DNA from 2 places in the Trinickia sp. LjRoot230 genome. Region 2 is predicted to be linked to the other one. Evidence: riboswitches for the same ligand, from Rfam matches in the RefSeq annotation. Region 2 holds a riboswitch; the other holds the start of a gene.
The links. Region 2 has a riboswitch for ZMP and ZTP ahead of ACSQ20_RS00335 (LysE family translocator). Riboswitches for the same ligand answer to the same signal wherever they lie in the genome.

Region 1 (9,351 bases), 750 kb from region 2:
GTCGACGGACGCTTTCAATGAGCGAGCCAGCAGCGCGCGCCAGGCGGCGCGCGCGCGCCAGGCGCGTGATTCGACCGCTTGCCCGTGGCGTCGAGCACAAAGCTTCCGCAGACATCATCGTGCATCGGGCCCGCATCGACGGGCTGCGCTTGCAGCGTATAGCCGCCGTCGTCACGATTGCCGGACAGCACGTTCAGCCGATATACGGCAACGCCTGCAACGGGCGCCTGATCGAAACCGGACGGCAGCGTATTGATGTCTGCCACACGCGGCGAACGCTCGGCGCGATTGCTCTCGAGGAACTGCGCCGCGCGATAAAGCGCCATCACCGCATCGATGCGATAGCCGCGCGCCAGATACTCGCGGTACGCCGGCATGGCGTACGCAGCGATAGTCGCCAAGATGGCCAGCACGACCACCACCTCGATCAGCGAAAAGCCGGCGCCCCGCTGACGCCCTCCAGCCGGTTCGATATTCAAGGCAACCTCGCGGTAATTCTGCGCCAGTGGCGTTCGTCCAAGCCGGCCTCGCGCACTACCACTAGCTGCAGCCAAACTTCAGCGCTATCGGCTGCGCCGAAGCCCCGCGCCGTCAGCACATGCACTTGCGCGCGAGGCCGGTGCGCCATACGCCAGCCTTCGATAAGGCACTGCGGCGTTCTGGCCGCCCCGGCCCAGTGCGACATCGGTGCAAACGCGAACGGGTCGGCGAAGACGTCCGGCTGCCGCCAGCGCTGCGGTGGTTCAGCGACGGCGGGCAAAGACGGCGCCACGCCGGCGTCGAGCGCGCGCAAGCACAGCGTCAGCGCGGCATCGGCGGCTTGCTCGGCCCGCATGGCGTCCTCGAGATTCGATGCGCGCCGAATGCCGGCAACCGCGATGTCGAACGACGCGGTGGACATGGCCAGAACCATCGAGGCCAATACCAAGGCCGCAGGCAATGCGGCGCCGCGATGCTTGTGCAGCCCGTGCTGCCCGCGCCAAGAGACTGCCCGGCGCATGTCGTTGCGCACCTTCATCGTCGGATCGTTCATATAGGCGAAGACGCATGATTGCGAATGGCGATGCGACGCATGAATACTTGTCGCGCACGCCCGTCATGGCCCCGCCGCACGACGCCATCGCAATCGAGATACTGCGTGGCGTGCAGGCGCTGGTTGCCGCGCACTTGCACGCATAGGTCGATCGCGACGACATTCGACCAATCCGCCGGCGGAATCGATGAAGCATCGGCGGCCGCGGCTGCGCCACTTATCCAATAACGAAGTTTCAAGCGCTCGACGCCAGCCACGATCGGTTGCTTGTTACTCGCCGCGCCACTGCCTTCGCAATAGAGTTCCGGTGTGTCGCCGCCGTGCGGCGTACGAACGAAGAATCGATTCGAAATCACGGTGTACTCGCCGGCCTCGCCGGCGCGTTGCCCCAGGCAATCGGTCGGCTCGCCAGCCCTCGTCGGCCAGGTCGCGACGGCATCGTCGGCATAGCGAACGATTAACCCATCCGAGCCGTTCGCATCCGGGATGCATGCCGAGGCTGCCTGATGACCGATCGGTAGCGCAGACGTGCAACCGAACACGGCAGGCTCAACGAAGTCAGCGAATGACGGTTTGTCAGGCGGCACGTACCCCGCCATCTCTATGTGCCGGCTCATCAGCAATAGCGCGGCGGTACCCGCGTCCCGCATGCCGGCTGCATCGGCTGACAACGCGAATGATTGCCGCTGCCCCCTGTATAGCGACACCGCGGCGACAACGACGACGATACCGAGTGCGGACGCGATGACGACGTCGATCAGCGTTTGCCCGCCATTGACCTTACGCGTCGATTTTCCGGATAGGCGAATGCGCATGGCCACTCACCGTAGAATCGGCGCGACGACACACGCGCGCTCGGGTGCAATGAACGCAGGCGGACATCCGAGTGTCTGCGCAAACCGACCGTCGGCAAACGCACGCCCCGGCGCCCAGCGCACGACTGCGAACGCGATATCGGGGCCGCGCGCGTCCAGCGCGACTTCGCCTTGGGGCAGAAAAGCCGCCGCATGTGTCCGCCATTGCGCAAGCGCCGTCTGGGCACCTAACGGTTCGCGCATGGCGTCGGCGACCGAAGCGGCGATAAGGGACGCGCGCTCGCGCTGCGCCGCCACCCGCTCGGTACGGGCAGCAAAGAGCTGATTGGCCAACGCCGCGCTGGTTGCAATCGCGACAAACGCAAGCGCCATCAGCACCTCGAGCAACGAGCCGCCCCTCAACGAAGACCTCCGCTTCGCCTTCGCCTTCGCTTTCGCCTTGTCGCCTACGCCTACGCCCACACTCATGCCCGGGCTCCACAACCACCGTCGCGAATGCGCGCGCGGCCGCCCGCCGCGATAGCGATGCACCGTCGCGCGCCTCTGTCATGCCCCGTCGACTCAGCTTCGGCGGACACAAGCTCGAAGCTGCGAAATCCGCCGACAACCTGGCCCGCGGGCGGCGTAAAGCGAACATCGGCAGCCGCGCCGCGGATCTGAACGCCCGGCATACGCGCCTGCATGCGAAGCGCCAGCGGTCCGCTGCCTGTGTCTGCAACAACGGCCCAACCCGCCGACCAATCCACCGCGCGGTCATCGGCCGCCCCTCGTGCTTCGGCACGCCGCGCGTCTATGTCGCCATGCGATACGGCCGTGCGGACACCACGACGAATGGCTTCGCTGCGAGCATAGACGAGACTCGCGAGAAATGCGTGGGCGCTGGCGTCCAGACGCATGCGCTGCTGCCATGTTGCAAATGAAGGCGCGGCCATCATTGCCAGCACCAGCAACAATGCACAGACCATCATCGATTCGACCAGCGTGAACCCGCGCAGCCGCGCGTCATGGTCCGCATGTTTGCGGTCTGCCTGAGTTATGCCTCGCATCGCAACGCTCCGTCATTCGATGCAACGAATTTAACGGACGCGGGAAGCCGCCGCCATCGTCCGATCGGACGAGTGGTGAATCTGTAGCGTACGAGGAAAATTGCGCGTTACATCAACGAAACGCGAGTGAAAGTACGATGAAGCAACGGGGCAAATCAGCGCTTGCGCGAAGACTTCGAGGTTCCGGCGCGGCGGAACTCTTCGATCACGTCCTCGAATTCGGACACGTCTTCGAAGCGTCGATAGACCGAGGCAAAGCGCACGTAGGCGATAGTGTCGAGCTGGCGCAATTCGTCCATGACGAGCTCGCCCAGCCGTTCGCTGCGCACCTCGCGCTCGCCGCTGCCCAGCAATTGATATTCGATACGAGCCACCGCCGCGTCAATCGCATCGGCAGCCACAGGGCGCTTTCGCAGCGCCAGTTGCATGCTCGCGACGATCTTGCGGCGGTCGAACTCGGTGCGGCTGCCGTCTTTCTTGACGACTGCCGGCAGCATCAACTCGACCCGCTCATACGTGGTGAAACGCTTGTCGCAGGCCGAGCAGCGGCGGCGGCGCCGAATTGCGGCGCCGTCCTCGGATACGCGCGAGTCGACGACCTGAGTATCCTCGTGCCGGCAAAAGGGGCAACGCATAAATGCTTAGCGATACACCGGAAAACGCTTGGTCAACTGGGCGACCTGCGCGCGTACGCGCTCGAGCGTTGCCGCGTCTTCCGGATGCTCGAGAACGTCGGCGATCAGATTGCCGACCTGCTCCGCTTCGGCCACACCGAACCCGCGGGTCGTCATGGCCGGCGAACCGAGGCGAATGCCGCTCGTCACGAACGGCTTTTCCGGATCGTTCGGAATCGCGTTCTTGTTGACGGTGATATGGGCCGCTCCGAGCGCCGCTTCGGCTGCCTTGCCGGTGATCTGCTTGGCGCGCAAATCCACCAGCATCACGTGGCTTTCCGTACGCCCCGACACAATGCGCAGGCCACGTTTGACGAGCGTCTCGGCCAGCATGCGCGCGTTGTCGACCACCGCTTGCTGATAGGCCTTGAACTCCGGCGTCAGCGCCTCCTTGAACGCGACCGCTTTCGCTGCGATCACGTGCATGAGCGGGCCGCCTTGAATTCCTGGGAAGATCGCCGAATTGATGGCCTTTTCGTACTCGCCCTTCATCAGGATGACGCCACCGCGCGGCCCGCGCAGACTCTTGTGCGTCGTCGTGGTGACGAAATCGGCGTGCGGCACGGGATTGGGGTAGACGCCCGCTGCGATCAGCCCTGCGTAGTGCGCCATATCCACCATCAGATAGGCGCCCACCGACTTCGCGATTTTCGCGAGCCGCTCGAAATCGATGCGCAGCGAAAACGCGGAAGCGCCGCCGACGATCAGCTTCGGTTTGTGCTGCTCGGCAAGTGCTTGCGCCGCGTCGTAGTCGATGTCTTCGGCTTCGTTCAAACCGTAGCTGACGACATTGAACCATTTGCCGGACATGTTGACGGGCGAGCCGTGGGTCAAGTGTCCGCCGTGGGCGAGGCTCATGCCCATGATCGTATCGCCGGGCTTGAGCATCGCAAAAAAGACGCCCTGGTTCGCTTGCGAACCGGAGTTCGGCTGAACGTTCGCCGCGTCAGCGCCGAAGATCGCCTTGACGCGTTCGATGGCCAATTGCTCGACCACGTCGACGTACTCGCAGCCGCCGTAATAGCGCTTGCCGGGATAGCCCTCGGCGTACTTGTTCGTGAGTTGGGAACCCTGCGCAGCCATGACGGCGGGGCTCGTGTAGTTTTCCGACGCAATCAGTTCGATATGCTCTTCCTGACGGCGGTTTTCCTTTTCGATTGCATCCGAGATTTCAGGATCGACGGCGGCAATGGTGCTTTGGGCTCTGTCAAACATACGGATTCCGTTAAGGGTATACAGGTTGGCCGAAAGACGCGCCATGCGTACGCTTCTCGCTGGAGGCGGAGGAGCCGGTCCTGACGTGGCGGAAGTCCGTTACGCGGACAAGGCAACCGCCGCAGCGCAAACGAAACAACAGCGCGCGGTTTTCGGCTGCCCAGGCGAACGGCAAAACGGCACCTTGCGCTTCACGGTGGGTCGCTCCACCTTGGCCCCGGGGGCCTATCGCCAGTCACGCAAGGGATGAGCGCGTTAGTGTATTGGAAGCGCAATCAATAGGCAATTGGGCCAAACTCACGCGGCGCGTCGGCGCGTCCCGGAAGTCATCGAAAGCAATTCGAAATTTATTTGAAAGCGCCAGGACTTTCATACCGTAGAACCGGCCAGGCGAGTATCATCGGCCCGGTTCCCTTTTTGAATCGGTATTTCTTGCCGCAGCGATGGCGGCAGACCGCAATACCTGACCTTGATCAGCGAGGAGCAGCAATGATTGTTTTTGTGACGGGGGCGTCCGCCGGCTTTGGAGCCGCCATCGCCCGCATCTTCGTGAAGAGCGGCCATCGCGTGGTTGCGACCGCACGTCGCCTCGATCGTCTTAACGCGCTAGCCAAGGAGTTGGGCCCGGCGCTGTTGCCGCTGGAACTCGACGTACGAGACCGCGCGGCTGTCGAAGCCATGCCGGCCGCCCTGCCCGCCGAATTTGCCGCCATTGACGTGCTCGTCAACAACGCCGGCCTCGCGCTTGGCTTGGAGCCGGCTCACCGCGCGGATCTCGACGACTGGCATCAGATGATCGAAACGAACTGCGCGGGCCTCGTGACGGTCACCCACGCGCTGCTGCCCGGGATGGTCGAGCGCAATCGCGGCCATATCATCAATCTCGGCTCAACTGCCGGCAGCTATCCGTATGCGGGCGGAAACGTGTACGGCGCGACGAAGGCATTCGTGCATCAATTCAGTCTTAACCTGCGCGCCGATCTATCCGGCACGGCGCTGCGCGTCACCAATGTCGAGCCGGGCTTGTGCGGAGGCACTGAATTCTCGAGCGTCCGGTTCAAGGGCGATGATGCGAAGGTCGCAGGCGTCTATCGCGATGTCGAACCGCTGAGCCCCGAGGACATTGCCGATTCGATCTACTGGATCACCACGCGCCCGGCCCATGTCAACGTGAACACGATCGAACTGATGCCGGTGGCGCAGTCATTCGCCGGCCTGTCGGTGCACCGCGGCTGACGCAGGCGACCGAGCAGCGTGCGAATCCGGTCATTTCGAGATGGCGATGCCGGTTCCGGTAAAATGCCGCGCATGAACATGCCTAGCAGTCGTCCAGAGGCGGAGTTCGGCTTTATTTGGCCGATCCGCGTGTATTACGAAGATACCGATGCGGGCGGCATTGTCTTTTACGCGAACTATCTCAAGTACTTCGAACGTGCGCGGACCGAGTGGCTGCGTGCCTGCGGTGTCGATCAGTGCCGCTTGGAACGGGAGACCGGCATCATTTTTGTGGTTCGCCGCACCGCGCTCGATTACCATGCGCCCGCTCGGCTCGACGATATGTTGACCATTGCGAGCCGGATCGACCGCCTCGGCCGCGCCAGTGTCGACTTCGTGCAAGAGGCGCGGTGCGCAGACCGTTTGCTCGCCGCCGGTTCGATTCGTGTGGCCTGCGTCGAGCGAGCCGCGCTCAAGCCTGCCCCGTTGCCCGCCGATGTCCGTGCCGCGTTGCGCATAAGCCCCGGCGTCTCGTTTCGCGACATGTCAACGGCCGATGCGTGAATACCGTTGAAACTACGTCAATGAACTTGTATGGCCGGCATCGATACCAAGCCCAAGCCCGCCGCTCGGATGCCAAAGCAAAAACTCTATGAATAACACACAAGATTTATCGATCATCTCTCTGGTTCTCAACGCGAGTGTGCTCGCGCAGGCGGTGATGGGGCTGCTGCTGTTGCTGTCCTTGATGTCCTGGACTTTCATCTTTCGCAAGTGGTTTGCGATCCGGCGCGCGCGGGGGCAAACTGAGCAATTCGAGCGCGACTTCTGGTCTGGTGGCGATTTGCAGGCGCTTTATCAAAGCGCCGCGAACAACCGCCATACGATCGGCGCGCTGGAGCGGATCTTCGAATCGGGTATGCGCGAGTTCCTCAAGGGCAAGGAAAAGCGCCTCAACGATTCGGGAGCGATTCTCGATGGCGCGCGCCGAGCGATGCGGGCGGCCTTCCAACGCGAGATGGACGCACTCGAAGCCAACCTCGCGTTTTTGGCGTCGGTCGGCTCCGTCAGCCCGTACATCGGCCTCTTCGGTACCGTTTGGGGCATCATGAATGCGTTTCGCGGTCTCGCCAACGTGCAGCAGGCAACGCTCGCCAATGTGGCGCCCGGCATCGCCGAAGCACTGACCGCAACGGCGATCGGTCTGTTTGCGGCCATTCCCGCCGTCGTTGCCTACAACCGCTACGCGCACGACATCGACCGTCTCGCGATCCGCTTCGAAACGTTTATCGAAGAGTTCTCGAACATCTTGCAGCGCCAGGCGCATTAAGGAGTACGCGATGGCTGGCTCCTCCAATCATTCCAGCATGCGCAGCGGCCGCTCACGGCGCGCGATGTCGGACATCAACGTTGTGCCTTATATCGACGTGATGCTGGTGCTGCTCGTGATCTTCATGGTCACGGCGCCGCTCATCGCGCCTTCGATTGTCAATTTGCCGACCGTCGGCGGTGCTGCGCCGCAACAGCAGACCCCGCCTGTAGTCGTCAATATTCGCCCCGACGGCAAGATGAGCGTGCGTTACAAGGACGGCGCGGGCGCCACGCAGCAAGAGGACATGACGCGCCAGCAGCTGACGAGTTTCGTCAATGACCGCGAAGCGTCGCATCCCGACCAGCCCGTGGTGATCGCGGCCGACAAGACCGTTCAGTACGAAACGGTCATGAACGTGATGTCGGACCTGAAAGCACGCGGCGTCAAACGTGTGGGGCTGCTCGTCAAACCACAATGAAATCCAGGAAGTCCGACGTCTACCCTTTGCAGCCGCCCCGCGAACGCGGGACGACGCGGGCGTTTACGCTCGCGCTCGTGATGCATGTGCTGCTCGGGTTGTTCCTCTATCACGGCATTCATTGGCAAAACAGCACACCGGCCGGCGCCGAGGCCGAGTTGTGGACCGATATCCCTCAACAGCAAACACCACCGCCCGCGCCCACGCCGCCTATGCGCGCCGCGCCACCCGCGCCGCCGGTTCGGGACGAGCAAGCCGACATCGCGCTGCAAGAAAAGAAGCGTCAGCAGCAAGAGGCGGCGGCGCGTGCCGCGTTGCTTGCCGAGCAGCAGCGCCAGCGGCAACTCGCCGACGAGCAGGCGCAAGCCAAGCGGCAGCGCGAGCTTGCGCAACAGCAGGCCGAGTTGGCCGCGCAAAAGGCGGCTGCGGACAAGCTCAAAAAGCAGCAACAGGCCGACAAGCTTCGGCAACAACAGTTGGCCGAGCAGCAAAAGGAAACGGATCTCAAAGCGCAGCAGCTCGAGGCTCAGAAAAAGGCCGACGCCGAGAAAGCGGCCAAAGCCAAGGCGCAGGCGGCGCAACAAGCCAAGCAAAAGCAGCTTGACCAGGAGCGGCGCGCACGCCTGGCTCAATTGCAAGGCATGGCAGGCGAAAGCGCGAGTGGCAACGGTCTGGCAAAGAGCGGGGCCGGCACCGGCTCGGGCGGAACGGCAACCTCGCCCGGCTATGCCGACAAGGTGAAACGACGCGTGCGCCCCAACATCGTGTGGGCCGGGGAGACCGAGGGGCTCGAAACGGTGATCGCGGTGCGCTGCTCGCCCACGGGCACCCTGCTTTCCGCGACGATCCAGCGCGGCAGCGGCAATGCGCAGTGGGACGAAGCCGCACTGCGCGCCGTTCAGCGCTCAGACCCGATGCCGCTCGACGACAACGGGCGTGCACCGGCGAGCTTTACGATCACGATGCGGCCGGCCGGCTAGCGGACGAGCCAGCGGCGTGTCAGGCGGCGCGCGCGGCGCAAGCTTTCCGCAAGCACGATGCAAGCATTGCGCCCGTTCAGGAACGAAACGTGCGCCGGCCGGTCTCTTTGCTGTTGACAACTTCTTGTTCTCGGGAATTTTTGGCATGAGTTTGATGACGAAGCTAGGCTTGAAGACATTGTTGGCGTCGTGCCTGATCGCTGCGGGCGGCGCTGCGCAGGCACAACTGAACGTGCTCGTCACGGGCGTCGGTTCCACGCAATTTCCGATTGCAACCGCGAACTTTGCGAACGAAACGAGCACCCCGCAGCCAATCAGCTCGATCGTGCGGGACGATCTGAAACGCAGCGGTAAGTTCGCGAATATCGACGCGGGCAGCGCTCCTGTAGCCGAGACCGATTCAGTCGATCTGGGTGCCTGGAAGGCGAAAGGCGCTGACGCGTTCGTCTCGGGCAGCGTAACGCCGCTCGCGGGCGGCAATTACGAAGTGCGTTTCAAGCTCTACGATACGGTCAAGCAGCAAAGCCTCGGCGGGCTGTCGCTGACGACTCCGGCGAGCGGCATGCGCATGACTGCGCACAAG
Region 2 (9,351 bases):
CGAAGTATCGCTTTCCGGGCGAGAGTCCCGAGTATCGCGCTGCACGTAATGCGCTGCTCGAAGCGGAGATCGAGTTGCGGCGCCATATCGAACGCGTGGCGGCGCAACGCCGCGCATTGCCGCTCGGCGGGCCGATTCCGGAAGACTATCGGTTCGAATCGGAGCATGGACCGACCACGCTCTCGCAGATGTTCGGCAAGCACGATACCTTAGTGGTCTACAACTGGATGTTCGGTCCGCAGCGAGCGCGCCCCTGCCCGATGTGCACGTCGCTGCTGAGCGCGTGGGATGGTGAGACGCCCGACATCGAGCAGCGTGTGGCCTTGGCCATCGTCGGCCGCGCGCCGATCGAGCGGCTCGTCGCGTTCAAGCAAGAGCGGGGCTGGCGCCATTTGCGGCTTTATTCGTCCGGCGGCAACCACTTCAATCGCGACTACGCGCACGAAGACCCTGAACAAGGCGACAATCCGGCGCTGAATGTATTCGTGCGGCGCGGCGGCGAAATTCGCCACTTCTGGGCCGGTGAAATGGGACCCGAGACCGCGGATCCGGGCCAGGATCCGCGCGGCGCACCGGACCTGATGCCGCTGTGGACCGTCCTCGATTTCACGCCGGGCGGCCGCGGCACCGACTGGTATCCGAAACTCGAGTATCCGGTGGCGGGGTAGGCATCATGAACCGATCGGCGGCGCTGCCAGGGTGACAAATGCCGCTTGCGCGCGAGCGATGTTCTTGTTGTGGCGCAGCCGGTTGTGCGGATCGAACTCGGCCTTGAGCGCGCAGATACGCTCCCACTTGTTGGCCGAGCCGTACAGGTTACGCAGCCACTTGGCACCACGGTCGGTCGATAGGTTGACGTAGCCATTGCGCAGCGAGTGCGGGTTGAGCGCGTTCATCACACCGTCGACCCAGCTGTCGTACTCAGCGTCCTTCTCGGGAACATCCCATTGGCCGAGTACTTCCCATAGCCAATAGGCCCCTTCGCGTGAGTATGCCGCCGAATCTTCGTCGAAGTCGAAGTTTGCGCCACCCAGACAAGGGAAAGCGACGGCCACACTGGGCCCTGGACCGGTGGGCGCGGGTGCATTCGAAACGCGATCGACGACGATCTGCGCGATCTCCGGCGTGATCGCTGCGAGGTAGCCGCCGCGGCTATGCTGGCGTCGGCCCGGCGGCGCGAGCACATCCAATATCGAGTTGGCTTGAACCCATGACGACGGGTGGACCATATCGGCCAACGGCTGGCCGAGCAGGCGCACGCCCGTCATCGCTTCCTCGTATGCGGACAGTTCGCCGCTATACACGACGATCAGGACGAAGATCGGCACACCAACCATTTGCGGAGGTAACCCGGGAAGCGGCGGTGCAGGCAGCACCACAGGGAAGATGGTCAGCTCCCGCGGAGCGGCGAGCATGATTTTGTCGATCTGGCTCAGCACCGGCACGGCGGACTCGATCGGATAAACGATGAGGCCGCTCATGACCTCGGGCCCGACCCTGTACGCCTGGTAAGTCAGCGACGTGGCAATCGCGAGATTGTGCCCAGCCCCGCGCATGCCCCAAAAGAGTTCGGCGTTCTCGTTCTCCGAGGCGCGCATCTTACGACCATCGACCGTGACCACATCGATCGACAGCAGACTGTCGACCGCCATGCCGAATCGCCGCGTAAGGTAGCCGATGCCGCCGCCCAGTGTCAGACCGACCGCGCCCGTTGTCGAGACCGTTCCGGAGGGCACGACGTATCCATATTTCTGCGTGGCCGCATCCATCTCTGCGAGCAGCACACCTGCACCGATTGTGGTGATGCCCGTTAGCGGATCGACCTCGACTTGCTTCATCAGCGATGTATCGATGACGAACGCGTCGTGCGGCATCGCATGGCCATCTATCGCGTGGCCACCACCGCGAATGGCGATTGCCTCGTCGTGATCAGCGCAGTACTTGACGGCCATTACGATATCGTCAGCGTCTAGGCACCGTGCAATCAGTGCGGGCTGACGCGCCGCGTGGCGCGCGTTGGGAATCTCTCGCGCCTCGGCATAGCCGATGTCACCAGGACGCACCACGACACCCTTAAAACCTGGGGAGGGGAAATCAGGAAACGCCTTCGAAGAACCGGCCTGTGCCATAGACGACCTCAACGATTCAGTAGTGTCGTTCAGCGAGCGCGCCACGACAGAGCGGCCCATCCTAAACGATTATCAAAACACGAGGCATCCGGCTTGACACTAATTTTGCGTTCGGCGCTAATCAGCGCTCATGGAGCCGCTCGCCATCGAACACTGCATGGCCACGGCACACATCACCGCCGCTTTCGAGCGCGTTACAGGAGCCATGCCATGGCGGTTATTTCTCGATCGAACCTCGACGAACGCTTGGCAGCGTTCAGCACCTACGAGACAACGCCCGACGAGGCGTTCGCGCTATTTCGCGAAGCGCGTGAGGCCGGCCGCTCAGTATTCTGGAGCGACACGCTCGGTGGCCACTATGTGTTCCTCGACTACGCCGATGTCAAAGCAGCGCATATCGATTGGGAAACCTACCGCTCCGGCCCGCAGGTGTTGCGCCCGCTTGCCGAGCGGCCGAGATTCCCGCCCATCGAATATGACCCGCCCGAGCACACGTCGTGGCGCAAGCTGTTTGCCGAAGTGCTGAATCCGGACACGCCGAGGCTTCATGAAGCGGCCGTGCGCGAGGACGTGGAACAGTTGCTGGACGAACTCGCGCAGCGCCGGCACTTCGATCTTCAAGCGGACTTTGCCGAGCAAGTTCCGCTACTCGCGCTCTGTCATGTCATCGGCTTTGATAAGACGAAACGAGGCGAAGTCCGTCGCCTGACGGTTGAGTTGCATGCCGCGTCCGGGGATCCTCAAAAAGCAGCGGCAGCATTCCAGGCATTCGCCGAGTTTGGCCTCAAGGAGGTCTACGCCCGGCTCGAGCAGCCACGCGACGACTTTCTGACCAAGCTCGCGCATGCGCAGTTGGACGGTCGGCCGCTGAGCCCGTTGGAGCTGGGGGCGACGATGAACAGTTTGCTCAACGCAGGCCATGGCACCACGGTGAGCGGGTTGACGAGCCTGTTGTGGGAAGTGCTGCGCAGCCCAGCGATTCGGCAGCGGCTGATCGACGACCCTTCGTCGATTCCGGCCGCGGTTGAAGAATCGATGCGGCTGCACACACCGTTCTTTGGAATTTATCGAATGACCTCGAAGGACGTCACGGTCGGCGGCGTCGATATCCCCGAGGGCAGTTCCGTGCTGATGATGTGGGCCGCGGCCAACCGCGATCCGAAGGTCTTTCCGAATCCCGATGCGTTCGACCTCGAGCGCGACCTGAGCGGCAACCGGCTGATGACGTTCGGTTTTGGAATTCACGCCTGCATGGGCCAGCCGATGGCGCGCATGGAAATGAACGTCGCGTTGGCTGCGTTGTTAAGACGGCTGCCGAATATCGAGTTGGTGGAACCCGACGCCATCAAGCACGAGTTCGCTGGCTCGGAGACAGCGCTGATCAAGTCGCTGCCCGCTCGCATCCGTTGATCGATGGCAAGCCTCATACGCTGACAATCGTACTTCTCGCCTTTTTGCAACGAAATCCCTACGAATCTACGTCGCGTCGAACGTCGCCGATACAACATACTCGTCACTAGTCGCTGTGCGTGATCGATGGGCCTGTCGAGGCCGGCAAACTGTAGGGAAAGGTGCAGATGGCGCGCTACGAAATGCAAGCCGCCCAGACTTTGCTTCAAAGGCTGGGTGCCGGCCCATCGCCCTTGAGTGTTTGGACGACGCAAGCCGAGCTTCGGGCTCAGGAGTGGGTCGCCGCGCTTGGATTGGCGCGCTCCATCGAGGCTAAAGTGCGGTTTCGCGAAACGGCCCCTGGCGCGTTATCGGGCCGCGTCTACGCGAGCGCGATCGATCGAGGTCGTCTCGAGGTGGCGACCACATGGATCGGTTGGCTGTTCTTGATCGACGATCAGATGGACGAAGGCGCGACCGGCAAGAACCCTCGGCTCTTTAGAGAGCGGTTGCAGCCCTTCTTCGACATGGCAGCCGAAATGGCCGAGACCGCTTCGGTGGCAACGGCTTGGCAACCCGCTATGCAGCCCGCCGGTCTACCGCTACTCTGCGCGCTCAGGGAAATTTGGTACCGGTTGGCGTCGAGCATGCCGCAGGACTGGTGTGCCGCGTTTGCTCGACATTATTTCGACTACCTGTCCGCGTGCGAGTGGGAAGCGGCAAACCGCGCGAACGGGCGCGTTCCATCAGTTGATGAATATCCCGCGAAACGTCGCGATGCAGGCGCGATCTGGCCGTCGCTCGACCTGCTCGAATATGTAGCCGATGCGCCGCTTGATCCAAGCCTTCGCGATCACGCGCTCCTCATCGACATCCGCACGGCCTGTGCCGACGTCGTCTGTTGGACCGACGATCTGCTCACCGTCGCGAAGGAACGCGCGCATGGCGACGTGCATAACCTGGTGATCGTTCTCGAGCAAGCCACGCGATCCGATGAGCGCAAGGCGTTGGAAAATGTCGCGCGAAAGATCGAATCGCGCATTGCCGACTTCGAAGCATTGCGGAAAAAGATGTTCGCAATGAACCTGAACAGCCACGCGCGTAGCGCGCTTAGCCGTTACGTTGACGGCTTGCATCACTGGATGCGCGGCCATTTGGAATGGGGTTTGCAAACGATCCGTTACGACGCGAATCCCGCCTCGTCCGCGGCCTACCTCGAAGACCTGCTGAGTGCGGGCGAATAGGAATGCGACGATGGCAGGACGCGTCGTAGTCGTTGGCGCCGGCATAGCCGGCCTCACAGCAGCCTATCGGCTCAAGATGGCCGGGCTCGATGTGACGGTGCTCGAGCGAACAGCTCAGGTGGGTGGCCGCATGTCCACACATACGCGCGACGGCTATCGCATCGACGTCGGCGCCAGTCTGCTACCGACGAGCTACAAGCAGATGCTTGCGTTGATCGAGGAGGCGGGTCTCAGCGAAGAGATCATGACGACGTCGAGCCTGTTCGGTCTGCTGCGCGATGGCGAGATCCATCGCTTTCAGGCGGGCAAACTCAGGGACATGCTCGCGATGCCGCTTTCCATGCGCAGCAAATGGGTACTGTCGAAGGCGGTAGTCGACTGCATCCGGCTCGGCGACAAACTCGATTGGTACGACCTTTCCCGGGCGATCGAGGTCGACGACGAAAGCGCGCCCGAATATGCAAAGCGCCGACTCAATCAAGAGATTCTCGATTACCTGGTCGAGCCGACGTGTGCGAGCATGACGCTCAATACCGTCGAAGAAAATTCAGCCGCCAGCTTTCTTTTTTTCATCCGCCGTGTGTTGGCGACAAGGGGGCTGTTCAATTCGCCATCGGGGGTGGGTTTTCTCGCGCGAGGATTGGCGCGCCATATCGGCGATGTCAGGCTGCAGGCGTGCGCGCTCGCCGTTGAAAAAAGCAGAGGCGGCGTCGTGGTGACTTGGCAGCAAGCGGACGGGCCGGCGCAAACCATGGAAGCTGCCGCATGTGTAATCGCACTACCCGCGCGGCAAGCAGCGCTGCTTTGGCCGCACTGGACGCCCGACCAGCGCGAATTCCTCGATAGCGTCCGTTACGGCAAGTGCATCAACGTATCGTTTGCGCTATCGCGCCCGCCCGCCGAAGCGGCGTGCTTTGTGCTGATCCCGCGTGTGGAGCAAAGCGAGCTGGGAGCAATCGTGCTCGAACATAACAAGGCGCCCGGTCGAGCACCCGCCGGCCGCGGCCTGATCACCACCTACTGGCGACAAACATGGAGCGAGCCTCGTGCGGGTCTGGATGACGCGACGATCAGCAACCAGGCACTCGACACATTGCGCCATGCGCTGCCGCATCTGGTGACAGAGGTGAAGTGGGCGCATGTTCAGCGGTGGAATCCGTCCATCGCGGTGAACTTTCCGGGGCACTTGGCGGCCCTGCGGCGTTTCGTGCATTCAATCGATCCGCACTCGCCGGTGCAGCTTGCCGGCGATTATTTTTCAGGAACGACGACAAATTCGAGCCTGTGTTCGGGCGAAAGCGCGGCGGCGCGAGTCTTGGCCAGCGGACGGCTGGCAACATGCTCGTAGCGAACCCCAGCCAAGCCGCACGGTCACCGCGTTTTTGATTGCACCGCCGTATATCTCAACGCCGCGCTTCGGTCGCCATCCTTAGCGCGAGTCCGGCGAGCACCGTCCCCATCAACCAGCGCTGCACCACGAGCCAGCTGGGCCGGCCTGCGAGAAACGATGCAATCGCCCCGGCCATCATCGCGACGATCGAATTGACGGTGAGGCTCGCCAACAGTTGCATACTGCCGAGCGTGAGCGATTGCGCGAGTACGCTGCCGCGATGCGGATCGATGAACTGCGGCAACAGCGACAAATAAAGTACGGCGATCTTCGGGTTGAGCATGTTGGTGACGAATCCCATCGCAAAGAGCTTGCGCGGGCTGTCGGCCGGCAAGGCGCGCACCTGGAACGGTGATCGGCCACCCGGCTTCAGTGCCTGCCAGGCGAGATAGACGAGATAAAGCGCGCCGCCAAAACGCAGCGCGTCATAGGCGAACGGCACCGCCATCAGCAACGCCGTGATGCCGCATGCGGTGGCAACCATGTAAAACAGAAACCCGAGCGCCACGCCGCCGAGCGAAATCATTCCGGCCGCCCGCCCCTGGCAGATCGAACGCGAGACGAGGTAGATCATGTTCGGCCCAGGCGTCAGCGCCATGCCGAGCGCAACGAGGCCAAAAGCGAGCAACGAATTGAAGGTGGGCATGCGTGACTCCTCGAGTGGAAGAACGATGCCCAGGCGCGCGGCAGCTTGCATCGAAGCGGGAACGCATGGATATCGATGCAGTCCGCGTTTCCCGATGGTGATCCATCTCGAGGCGCCAGTCGCGCGGACGGGCCAATTATTTCACGATTGCGCGCGCCGCGCTCGCAGGTGCGCCTGGCAGCCGCGCTTCGATTGTGTCGATGAGCCGCTCGGCCCACGCACGCAGTGCACCCGTCGATGCCACGCAAATCGTCGAACGCGCGATGATCGCATAGACGCGCGAGCGGGTGACCTTCGATACCCGGTGCGGATCGAGCCATGCCTCGTTGTCGACGAGCAAAACGAGCGTCTCGAGCCCGATGAAAATCGGCAACAGGCAAGCGAGGCGCAGGCGGATCGACCACGCGGGAATCGCAAACGTGTATTCGAGCGCATCGCGATAAAGCAGCAGCGTCTTGCCGACAAGCTCGTGCAAAAGCGGCTGCGCGCGCGCCGACGCGTCGGGCGATAGCAGCGCCGGCGGCGTCAGCCCAACACGGCTCAACATCTCGAGCGGAAAATAGCAGCGGCCGATCCGCAAGTCTTTGGCGCAATCGCGCAGCACGTTCGTCATTTGCAGCGCCTTGCCGAAGCGCACGCCGCGCTCGATCGTGACAGCCGGATCGTCCGTCAGCGTCCCGGGCAAGTGAGCATAGGTCATCTTGGTCCAGAATTCGCCGACGCAGCCTGCAACCAGATACGTGTAACGATCGAGCTCGTCGAATGTGTCAAGCGCGGCGATCTGCCCCGAACGCTCATCGGGAAACGTGCGCAGGTCGAACTCCATTCCGGTAGTGAGCATCGTCACGATCTCGCGCACCGCGCGCCGATCGTGCTCGCTGAATTCGCTCAGTACATCGAGCGCCGCGCCAAGCGATTCGAGCAGCACTTTTTCGTCTGATTGCATCTGCTGCGCCGCTACTTCGACCGCAAGTCGGCGCGCGAGCGCACCGCCATCGGCGCCGCCGTTGACCTGCTCGCGCAGCGCGAGCAGCAAGTCTAGCCGCTGTGCGGGCGCGATCAGCGTCGTATCGGCGATCGTGTCGGCGGCGCGAGCGAGCAGATAGGCAAGCGCGACCGGGTCACGCATGCCCGCGGGCAACACGCGCAGCGTCAGGTAAAACGAGCGCGACACGCCCTTGAGTAACGGGCCAAGCAAAATGGTCCGGGCGGAATTGGACATGGATGGAATCGGGTTGTATCGAATAACGCTGCGGCATTGTATCCGGCAACCCGGTCCGGCTCGCGCCAAGCCCGTTATCGACGCCGCACGTTCGCAAAAGCCGGCCCGTGATCGGCATCGGTTCGCGCTCGCGCGCTCAACGCAAGAGCGAGCCCCAGCAAGATCGCACCCATCCCGAGCAGGTCCAACGCGTGTAATGCATTGCCGAGAAAGACGTAGTCCATCAGCGCTGTTACGACGGGCACGAGATAAAAGAGACTCGTCACATTGACGAGGTTGCCGCGGCTCACAAGCCGATAAAAAAGCAGCTGCGCGCATACCGAGATCACAATGGCAAGCCATGACACCGATATCAGCAGCGGCGCATCGATTCGGACTACAAACGGTTGGAACGGCGCAATCACTGCGCACATCAAGAGCCCAACCAGGTTTTGCAGCGGCAACACATCGGCCCCCGCGGCCCGGTTCCGTTTTTGTAAAACGGAACCCACGGTGATGCAGCCCAACGCGGCAATCGCGAACGCTATTCCTTGCGTTGTGCTTGCCTTTGTTGTTGTGATCGTCGACGTGAGCGCGTGCGCATTGCGAAAGACAATCGACGCCAAGCCGATGAGGGCGAGAGCGAGCCCGGCAACGCGCCGCATCGAATGGCGCCGCTCTGTGGCAATCAGCGTGAGGATCGGCTGCACACCGAGGATCGTGGCGAGCAACCCCGGCGTCAGCCCGGTTTGAAGCGAAAGAAAGTAGCAAATCGAATAGCCGCCCACCAGCAGCGCGCCGCTTGCAATCGCCTGCGCTCGCGCGCCGCGCGCGGGGAGCCAGCGCCCCCGCCATGCCCCGACGAGCGCGAGCACCGCCGACGCCAACCCAAAGCGCAGCAACAGGAACGCGAATGCGGACGCGTGCTTGACGCCGATCTCCGCAAAAATCGCGCCACTGCTCCACAACAGAACGAAGAGCGCAGTGGTGCCGTATGCCGCAAATGCAGCCTTGAAAAAAGCCATGAGTTCACCTGCATGTCGAAATTCGTTGGTCTTGCAGACGCGAACTCGACGCACACGCGTAGCGCTACGTAAGCGCGACATCGCATGTGCGGTGCGAGAAAGACGGTCTGCCGGGAGAAACGAAGCGTCGGTATTCAGCCGAGCGCGACCGCACTTGGCGGTGCGAGGACGGCTACCGTCGCGTGCCTCGGCGAAGGAGGCGACAAGACAGCAGGAGGCGGGAACGAAGCGATCAGGCCGCACACGCGGCCGCCAGCATCGACAAGTTCGTCGATGCGGCTAGCGGCAATACGCGCGAACGCTGCGTTCGTCATGGCGATGAAAAGA

Region 1: another riboswitch for ZMP and ZTP. It lies ahead of glyA (serine hydroxymethyltransferase); the one in region 2 lies ahead of ACSQ20_RS00335 (LysE family translocator).

What each region holds. Positions count from the first base shown of each region.
Region 1 is NZ_CAXUQX020000001.1:830,887-840,237, reverse strand. Features, by position in the region: gene ACSQ20_RS03990 (type IV pilin protein) at 15-479, opposite strand; gene ACSQ20_RS03985 (pilus assembly PilX family protein) at 476-1,018, opposite strand; gene ACSQ20_RS03980 (PilW family protein) at 1,030-1,848, opposite strand; gene ACSQ20_RS03975 (type IV pilus modification PilV family protein) at 1,855-2,316, opposite strand; gene ACSQ20_RS03970 (GspH/FimT family pseudopilin) at 2,313-2,894, opposite strand; gene nrdR (transcriptional regulator NrdR) at 3,050-3,529, opposite strand; gene glyA (serine hydroxymethyltransferase) at 3,536-4,783, opposite strand; ZMP/ZTP riboswitch at 4,935-5,032, opposite strand; gene ydfG (bifunctional NADP-dependent 3-hydroxy acid dehydrogenase/3-hydroxypropionate dehydrogenase YdfG) at 5,273-6,019, shown strand; gene ybgC (tol-pal system-associated acyl-CoA thioesterase) at 6,083-6,562, shown strand; gene tolQ (protein TolQ) at 6,651-7,328, shown strand; gene tolR (protein TolR) at 7,339-7,788, shown strand; gene tolA (cell envelope integrity protein TolA) at 7,785-8,768, shown strand; gene tolB (Tol-Pal system beta propeller repeat protein TolB) at 8,914-9,351, shown strand, end outside.
Region 2 is NZ_CAXUQX020000001.1:85,654-95,004, reverse strand. Features, by position in the region: gene ACSQ20_RS00360 (DUF899 family protein) at 1-668, shown strand, start outside; gene ACSQ20_RS00355 (FAD-binding oxidoreductase) at 672-2,129, opposite strand; gene ACSQ20_RS00350 (cytochrome P450) at 2,340-3,539, shown strand; gene ACSQ20_RS00345 (terpene synthase family protein) at 3,773-4,762, shown strand; gene ACSQ20_RS00340 (protoporphyrinogen/coproporphyrinogen oxidase) at 4,773-6,110, shown strand; gene ACSQ20_RS00335 (LysE family translocator) at 6,166-6,798, opposite strand; ZMP/ZTP riboswitch at 6,819-6,931, opposite strand; gene ACSQ20_RS00330 (phytoene/squalene synthase family protein) at 6,935-8,020, opposite strand; gene ACSQ20_RS00325 (DMT family transporter) at 8,095-9,024, opposite strand; gene ACSQ20_RS00320 (hypothetical protein) at 9,159-9,351, opposite strand, start outside.